DNA from 4 places in the Citrobacter rodentium NBRC 105723 genome. Region 1 is predicted to be linked to each of the others. Evidence: predicted binding sites of a transcription regulator. Region 1 holds the regulator's gene; each other region holds the start of a gene.
What was found. Region 1 encodes CRP, which controls carbon source genes, mostly activating them, when cyclic AMP is high. Its sites were predicted from a motif close to ATGTGANNNNNNTCACAT; they were not measured.
Positions count from the first base shown of each region.

Region 2: garD (galactarate dehydratase) is a predicted target of CRP. The motif match lies at 1,054-1,071, and genes of this name have one in related genera.
Region 3: K7R23_RS18895 (sugar transporter) is a predicted target of CRP. The motif match lies at 1,028-1,045, and genes of this name have one in related genera.
Region 4: focA (formate transporter FocA) is a predicted target of CRP. The motif match lies at 1,117-1,134, and genes of this name have one in related genera.

Region 1 is NZ_CP082833.1:889,701-891,906, forward strand. Features, by position in the region: gene K7R23_RS04240 (OsmC family protein) at 1-392, opposite strand, end outside; gene crp (cAMP-activated global transcriptional regulator CRP) at 694-1,326, shown strand; gene K7R23_RS04250 (YccS/YhfK family putative transporter) at 1,379-2,206, shown strand, end outside.
Region 2 is NZ_CP082833.1:605,929-608,134, forward strand. Features, by position in the region: gene garL (2-dehydro-3-deoxyglucarate aldolase) at 1-667, opposite strand, end outside; gene garD (galactarate dehydratase) at 1,180-2,206, shown strand, end outside.
Region 3 is NZ_CP082833.1:3,988,998-3,991,203, reverse strand. Features, by position in the region: gene K7R23_RS18895 (sugar transporter) at 1-953, opposite strand, end outside; gene K7R23_RS18890 (PhzF family phenazine biosynthesis protein) at 1,151-1,939, shown strand; gene K7R23_RS18885 (SLC13 family permease) at 2,009-2,206, opposite strand, start outside.
Region 4 is NZ_CP082833.1:4,525,790-4,527,995, forward strand. Features, by position in the region: gene ycaO (30S ribosomal protein S12 methylthiotransferase accessory factor YcaO) at 1-787, shown strand, start outside; gene focA (formate transporter FocA) at 1,193-2,050, shown strand; gene pflB (formate C-acetyltransferase) at 2,108-2,206, shown strand, end outside.

The DNA.
Region 1 (2,206 bases):
ACCTCATACGAGTGGGTAATGTTTACCGCTTTTTCCAGCATCAGCGCCACCGAGCAATACTTCTCCGCGGAGAGATCGACCGCCCGCGCCACTGCGGCATCTTTCAGGTCATTACCCGTAACGATGAAATGCAGATTGATATGGGTGAACAGACGCGGCGCTTCTTCGCGACGTTCAGAGGTCAGCTTCACTTCGCAGTTGGTCACATCCTGACGGCCTTTTTGCAGAATGGAAACCACGTCAATGGCGCTGCAACCGCCAGCGGCCATTAACACCATTTCCATCGGGCTGGGGGCCTTATCGCCTGAGTTGCCGTCCATCAGGATCTGGTGCCCGGAAGCCGACTCGCCGAGGAAGGTTAACCCTTCAACCCATTTAACACGCGCTTGCATATCTCGTAACTCCAATGTTGCAATTTTCCCCACAGATTACGCGCCCGCGACAAATCTCGCAACGGAAGGCGACCTGCGTCATGCTGAAGCGAGACACCAGGAGACACACAGCTAAAGCTATGCTAAAACAGACGAGATGCTACGGTGCGTTGACGTACTGTGTATGCACAGGATTTCATATTAAAGGCTGCTGCCGTTATTGACAGCCTCTTCCCGGGAAGCGGGAAGCACATTTTTGCAACCCCAGAGACAGCGGTGTTTTCTGGCTCTGGAGACAGCTTATAACAGAGGATAATCGCGCATGGTGCTTGGCAAACCGCAAACAGACCCGACTCTCGAATGGTTCTTGTCTCATTGCCACATTCATAAGTACCCGTCGAAGAGCACGCTGATTCACCAGGGTGAAAAAGCGGAAACGTTGTATTACATCGTGAAAGGCTCGGTAGCAGTGTTGATTAAAGATGAGGAAGGGAAAGAAATGATCCTTTCTTATCTGAATCAGGGTGATTTTATTGGCGAACTGGGCCTGTTTGAAGAAGGCCAGGAACGTAGCGCATGGGTACGAGCTAAAACAGCATGTGAAGTGGCGGAAATTTCCTACAAGAAGTTCCGTCAGCTGATCCAGGTCAACCCGGATATTCTGATGCGCCTCTCTTCCCAGATGGCCCGCCGCCTGCAGGTCACCTCAGAAAAAGTCGGCAATCTGGCTTTCCTTGACGTGACCGGGCGTATCGCCCAGACGCTGCTGAATCTGGCGAAACAGCCGGATGCCATGACCCACCCGGATGGTATGCAGATCAAAATCACGCGCCAGGAGATTGGTCAGATCGTTGGCTGCTCCCGCGAAACCGTTGGTCGTATTCTGAAGATGCTGGAAGATCAAAACCTGATCTCCGCGCACGGTAAGACCATCGTCGTTTACGGCACGCGTTAATCCCGTCGGAAACGGCGCGTTACCCCGGTAGCGCGCCGTTTTTGTTTTACCGATGTGGCGCAGACTGATTTATCACCCGGAGATCAACTACGCACTCCGTCAGACGCTGGTGCTGTGTTTGCCCGTGGCCGTCGGCCTGCTGATCGACCAGCTCCATCTGGGCCTGCTTTTTTCCCTCGTTCCCGCCTGCTGCAATATTGCCGGGCTTGATACGCCGCACAAACGCTTCTTCAAACGCCTGATAATCGGCGCGTCGCTGTTCGCCGGTTGTAGTCTGATCATGCAGCTGCTGCTGGCCCGCACGGTGCCGCTGCCGCTCATTCTGACTGTCCTGACGCTTATCCTCGGCGTCACCGCGGAAATCAGTTCGCTCCACGCCCGCCTGCTTCCCGCGTCGCTGATCGCCGCGATTTTTACCCTCAGTCTGGCGGGGAATATGCCGGTCTGGGAGCCGCTGCTGATCTATGCGCTGGGCACGCTATGGTACGGGCTGTTTAACTGGTTCTGGTTCTGGCTGTGGCGCGAACAGCCGCTGCGCGAGTCGCTGAGCCTGCTGTATCGTGAACTGGCAGACTACTGCGAAGCCAAATACAGTATGCTGACTCAGCACGCCGATCCGGAAAAAGCCCTGCCCCCGCTACTGGCGCGCCAGCAGAAAGCGGTTGACCTGATCACCCAGTGCTATCAGCAGATGCACATGCTGTCGGCGCATCGCAATAATGATTACAAGCGGATGCTGCGCGCCTTTCAGGAGGCGCTGGATTTGCAGGAGCATATCTCGGTCAGCCTGCACCAGCCGGAAGAGGTGCAAAAGCTGGTGGAACGCAGCCATGCGGAGCAGGTGATTCGCTGGAATGCGCAAACCGTCGCCGCGCGCCTG
Region 2 (2,206 bases), 280 kb from region 1:
CGTCCGCTTCCACCGGCGCCAGAATGCCGCACGGTTTGCCGTGCGCTTTCGCACGGCTGAAGATGTGCTGAATGGCTTTCTGCACGTCAGGATGCGAAGCGTTGCCGAGGTGGCCCAGCGCGGCAGCCAGATCGCTTGGGCCGACAAAAATGCCGTCAACGCCTTCAGTCGCCGCGATAGCGTCCACGTTATCAACGCCCTGCTGGCTTTCGATCTGCACGATGATGGTGATGTTCTTATTCGACTGCGCGAAGTAATCCGGCACCGTCCCGAACATATTGGCGCGGTGGGAGACAGAGACGCCGCGAATGCCTTCCGGCGGATAGCGGGTGGAGGCCACGGCGTTCACCGCCTCTTCTTCCGTTTCGACAAACGGGATCAGGAAGTTATAAAAGCCAATATCCAGCAGGCGCTTGATAATCACCGGCTCGTTGGTCGGCACGCGCACGACCGGCGCGCTGGCGCTGCCTTTCAGGGCCATCAGCTGTGGAATAAAGGTCGAGACATCGTTTGGCGCATGTTCGCCATCCAGCACCAGCCAGTCGAAGCCTGCCAGTCCGAGCACTTCGGTGCTGATTGGGCTTGCCAGCGCCGACCAGCAGCCAATCTGAACCTGATGCGCAGCCAGCGCCGCCTTGAATTTGTTGGGGAAAATAGTGTTGTTCATCACGTTTACCTTGTCACTTAACCGTTATAGAGCGTGTTTTCGCGCCGATGAGGTCGGGATCCCTCTGCCTGCGACGGGCATCGACAGAATGAAATACCGGGCATGAATCCTCTTCTTTTTCCTCATTCGTCTTCATGGGCATTTTATCGCCCGGTATTTAAACAAACCTTTTGTTATTTAATAATGACCACGCCCATTATTAAATAACAATTCAGAGGCAAAAAGTTCGTGGTTCAGTATAATCAGCCACCGTGCATTAGGCATTGTGCAAACGCTCATTAAACACGCTGGCGTTAAATATTATTTTGAGCATCTGCACATAATGCTGGGCGCTGATGCACAGATTTACGCTTTACCCCGGCTGCTGGCGGGGCGTGAGCCGTAGCCAGTGATCTCGATCACATTCATATTTTTGAACTCCTGACATCCTTATTTCATTAATGCCTTTTTATTTTTCAAATTCACTTAATGAATTAAATTAATATCCTCAGCAGGCTGGAGAATACCGAGCAATGGCCAATATCGAAATCAGACAGGAATCGCCGACGGCATTTTATATTAAGGTTCACGACAGCGATAATGTGGCGATTATTGTTAATGACCAGGGCCTGAAAGCCGGGACGCGTTTCCCGGACGGACTGGAGCTGGTTGAACATATTCCGCAGGGGCATAAGGTAGCGCTGGTCGACATCCCTGCGCTGGGCGAAATCGTTCGCTATGGCGAGGTAATTGGCTATGCCGTCCGCGATATTCCGCGCGGCAGCTGGATTGACGAATCGCTGGTCGAGTTACCGAAAGCGCCGCCGCTGCACACTCTGCCGCTGGCGACCAAAGTGCCGGAACCGCTGCCACCGCTGGAGGGTTATACCTTTGAAGGCTACCGCAACGCCGACGGCAGCGTGGGCACCAAGAACCTGCTCGGTATTACCACCAGCGTGCATTGCGTGGCGGGCGTGGTCGATTACGTGGTGAAGATCATTGAGCGTGACCTGCTGCCAAAATACCCCAACGTCGACGGCGTCGTCGGTCTGAATCACCTGTACGGCTGCGGCGTGGCGATCAACGCGCCGGCGGCGGTAGTGCCGATTCGCACAATTCATAACCTTTCGCTGAACCCGAATTTCGGCGGCGAAGTCATGGTCATCGGCCTCGGCTGCGAAAAGCTCCAGCCGGAGCGTCTGCTGGAAGGCACCGACGACGTACAGGGCATACCGCTGGAGAGCGCCAGCATTGTCAGTCTGCAGGATGAGAAGCACGTCGGTTTCCGCTCGATGGTGGATGATATTTTGCAGGTGGCTGAGCGCCATCTGGCGAAACTCAATCAGCGCCAGCGCGAAACCTGCCCGGCATCGGAGCTGGTTGTCGGTATGCAGTGCGGCGGCAGTGATGCGTTTTCCGGCGTGACGGCCAACCCGGCGGTGGGCTACGCCTCAGATCTGCTGGTCCGCTGCGGCGCGACGGTGATGTTCTCGGAAGTGACCGAAGTCCGCGACGCTATCCATCTGCTGACCCCGCGCGCCATCAACGAGGAGGTGGGTA
Region 3 (2,206 bases), 2.2 Mb from region 1:
CCCAGGCCAATCATCATAATGGCAATTCCCCAGAAGAGGCTAAGAACGGCGAGATGCGTTTCGCTGTTGGCGGCTGGCATCAGCAATACCAGACAGGCCGTCAGCAGCATAATGGCGATGCAGATCAGCGCCGAGGCGTGCTGATTGCCAAGCTTACCAAAGACGATGCTACCGAGGATGCCCGCGCCTCCCAGCACCAGCAGCAGAACGGTGGCGAAACTGGCGCTCAGCCCGGCGACCGTCTGCACAAACGGCTCAATATAGCTGTAGGCGGTGTAGTGCGCGGTGACCACGATGACCGTCAGTAAATAGATGCTCATCAGCGCCGGGCGGCGGAACAATAGCGGCAGGCTTTTCAGCGAACCAGAGTGTTCGCTCGGCAGCTTTGGCAGCAGTTTGATCAGGCAGACCAGGGTAATCAACGCGCCCATACCGATAGCGAAGAAGGTGGTGCGCCAGCCGAAATACTGTCCGACAAGGCGGCCAATCGGCAGACCAAGCACCATCGCCAGCGCCGTACCGGTAGCAATCAGACTCAGCGCCTGCGCGCGCTTTCCGGCAGGGGCCAGGCGGATTGCCAGCGAGGCGGTGATCGACCAGAAAACCGCATGGGCGAAAGCAATGCCGATGCGGCTGATCACCAGCACGGTAAAGTTCCATGCGAGGAAAGAGAGCACATGGCTGGCGATAAACAGGACGAACAGGCCGATCAGCAGCTTGCGCCTTTCAACCTGACTGGTCAGCAGCATAAACGGCAGCGACATCAGCGCCACCACCCAGGCATAAATCGTCAGCATGATCCCGACCTGCGCGGTCTGCATATTAAAGCTCTGCGCGATATCAGACAGCAGGCCGACCGGGACAAATTCCGTGGTATTGAAAATAAACGCCGCGATCGCAAGCGTAACTACCCGTAGCCACGCGATTTTGCGGGAAACAGTGTTTGTTGTCATAAAAAGGATTCGGGTCTGTTGCGAAAAGGTGAGGAGACGATGTTAAAACGTTTGCTGGCGAAAAGACAACCGTTTTGTGATTCAGATCTCATTTTTATCGCAAATTGTGACAACGTCACACCTCATTGCGTAAAAGCTTGTTGCCGCCTGAGATTTGTGTCAACGTGCTGAGAAAGATAACCAGACGGGGCACGGGCATGAAAGAGATTGATTTTTATATGGTTGATGCGTTCAGCGATCGCGCATTCGGCGGTAACGCGGCGGCAGTGTGTCTGCTTGACGCGTGGTTACCGGACGAGACGTTGCAAAAGATGGCGCAGCAGCATAATCAGTCGGAAACTGCTTTCGTTGTCCGCCAGCCAGGGGGATTTGCGCTGCGCTGGTTTACCACCCGTAATGAGGTGAATTTATGCGGCCATGCCACGCTGGCCAGCGCGCACGTCATCTTTCACCATCTCGGCTATCCTGATGAACGCATTCATTTCGACACGCTCTCCGGGACGTTGAGCGTTTCGCGTCACGATGACTGGCTGACGCTGGACTTTCCTGCCTGCGCCACCGATGCGCAAACGCCGCCGCAGGAGATGCTCAGCGCGCTGGGTATCGATCGCTGGCTCAGCGCCCGTAAAGGCCGTGCCTGGGTGATTGAACTGGCGACGCGCGAGCAGGTTGAAGCGCTCGCGCCGGATATCAATGCCATGATCCCCGGCGAACATAAGGTATCGGTGACCGCTGCGGGCGACGGAGAGTACGACTTTGTCAGCCGCTTTTTCTCGCCCGGCGAGGCGGTGTGGGAAGATCCGGTTACCGGCTCGGCGCACACTATGCTGATCCCGTTCTGGGGCGCGAAGCTGAATAAAACCCGGATGCTTGCCCGCCAGGTCTCCGCCCGCGGCGGCGATGTGCGCTGCGAATGGCGGGGCGAACGGGTGCTGATGAGCGGGATGGCGAGAACCTATTTACAGGGCAAGGTGCTGCTGGATTAACCCGGCCACGCCTGGCCGGGCCCGTGAACAATGATTGCCCTGGTTTGCGGTCGTGATGTGCCAGGTGCGTCACATCGGAAAGATCGTTATCGCCGCGAAGCATAACGCCAGAATACGGATGAAGTACATTGGCACCGAGAAAATCCAGAATTCGGCAAGTTTGTATTTGCCCATTCCGAGGATCATCGCGGGCATTCCGTCAATCGGCATATAGCCGCCGTTCCAGCCGGAGACGACGACGGCGATGGCTGCCGCAGTCGGATTCAA
Region 4 (2,206 bases), 1.7 Mb from region 1:
CTCCAGCGGCCTGATCTCCTGGGATCTGTTTAAACAGGATGCCGACTACCCGTTCGCTGACTGGAGCTTCTCCGGCACGACAGAAGAAGAGTTTGCGACGCTGATGGCGATCTTCCACGCCGAAGATAAAGAGGTGTATATCGCCGATTACGAGCATCTCGGCGTCTACGCCTGCCGTATCATCGTACCGGGGATGTCTGATATTTATCCTGCCGAAGATTTGTGGCTTGCGAATAACAGCATGGGCAGCCATCTGCGTGAAACCCTGCTTTCACTGCCGGGCAGCAGCTGGGATAAAGAAGATTATCTCAACCTTATTGAGCAGCTGGATGAAGAAGGATTTGACGACTTTACCCGCGTGCGTGAACTGCTGGGGCTGGCGACCGGTCAGGATAACGGCTGGTATACCCTGCGCATTGGCGAACTGAAAGCGATGCTGGCGCTGGCGGGCGGCGATCAGGAACAGGCGCTGATCTGGACCGAGTGGACGATGGAATTCAACACCTCCGTCTTTACGCCGGAGCGTGCGAACTATTACCGTTGCCTGCAAACGTTGCTGCTGCTTTCACAGGAAGAAGAACGTGAACCGCTGCAGTATCTGAACGCCTTTGTGCGGATGTACGGCGCGGATGCGGTAGAAGCGGCAAGCGCGGCGTTAAGCGGTGAAGCGCCCTTCTACGGCCTGCAGCCGGTGGACAGCGATCTCCAGGCATTCGCCGCACATCAGTCGCTGCTGAAAGCGTATGAAAAGCTCCAGCGCGCCAAAGCGGCATTCTGGTCAAAATAAAGACAATTAACGTACTGACTGTAGGCGTAAATAATTGTCTGGGCTATATTACGGGGCGCTTTTAGTGCCCCGTTTCACTTATTTTTGCGCAGACAAAAATAGATGTAATGACAAGGTTAAATATTGGTAATTGTTATTACGGTGAATATCGTTAATTTGTTACTTTATTTGTTGATTACTCCATATTAATTAACTAACCGTTCCAGGCATGAAGGAAAATTTTCAACTCATTTGCTAAAAATTAAAATTTATTTTTATCAAAATAATCAGTAAATTACGCCGAAATCGCATAAAAACCATGCGTATTGCGGGCCTATAAGCCAGGCGAGATATGATCTGTATCAATTTCTCATCTATAATGCTTTGTTAGTATCTCGTCGCCGACTTAATAAAGAGAGAGTTAGTGTGAAAGCTGACAACCCTTTTGATCTTTTACTCCCTGCTGCGATGGCCAAAGTGGCCGAAGAGGCAGGCGTCTATAAAGCAACGAAGCATCCGCTTAAGACTTTCTACCTGGCGATTACCGCCGGTGTATTCATTTCAATCGCCTTTGTTTTCTATATCACTGCGACGACCGGCACGGGAACGATGCCCTTTGGTATGGCGAAACTGGTTGGCGGCATCTGCTTCTCTCTGGGGCTGATTCTGTGCGTGATCTGCGGCGCGGATCTCTTTACCTCAACCGTTCTGATTGTCGTTGCCAAAGCCAGCGGCCGCATTACCTGGGGTCAGTTAGCCAAAAACTGGCTTAACGTCTATTTCGGCAACCTGGTAGGTTGTCTGCTCTTTGTGCTATTAATGTGGCTTTCCGGCGAGTATATGACCGCCAACGGCCAGTGGGGGCTTAACGTCCTGCAAACCGCCGACCACAAAATGCACCATACTTTTATTGAAGCCGTCTGTCTCGGTATCCTCGCTAACCTGATGGTGTGCCTGGCCGTATGGATGAGCTACTCTGGCCGCAGCCTGATGGATAAAGCGTTCATCATGGTTTTACCGGTCGCCATGTTTGTCGCCAGCGGTTTTGAGCACAGTATCGCAAACATGTTTATGATTCCGATGGGTATTGTTGTCCGTGATTTCGCTACGCCGGAATTCTGGACCGCAGTCGGTTCCACTCCGGAAAATTTTTCTCACCTGACCGTGATGAGCTTCATCACTGATAACCTGATTCCGGTTACGATCGGTAACATTATCGGCGGCGGTTTACTGGTTGGGTTGACATACTGGGTCATTTATCTGCGCGGCAACGATCATCACTAATCCTGATGTTTGCACTGCGCAGTAAATAAAAAATCCACTTAAGAAGGTAGGTGTTACATGTCCGAGCTTAATGAAAAGTTAGCCACAGCCTGGGAAGGTTTTACCAAAGGTGACTGGCAGAATGAAGTAAACGTCCGTGACTTCATCCAGAAAAAC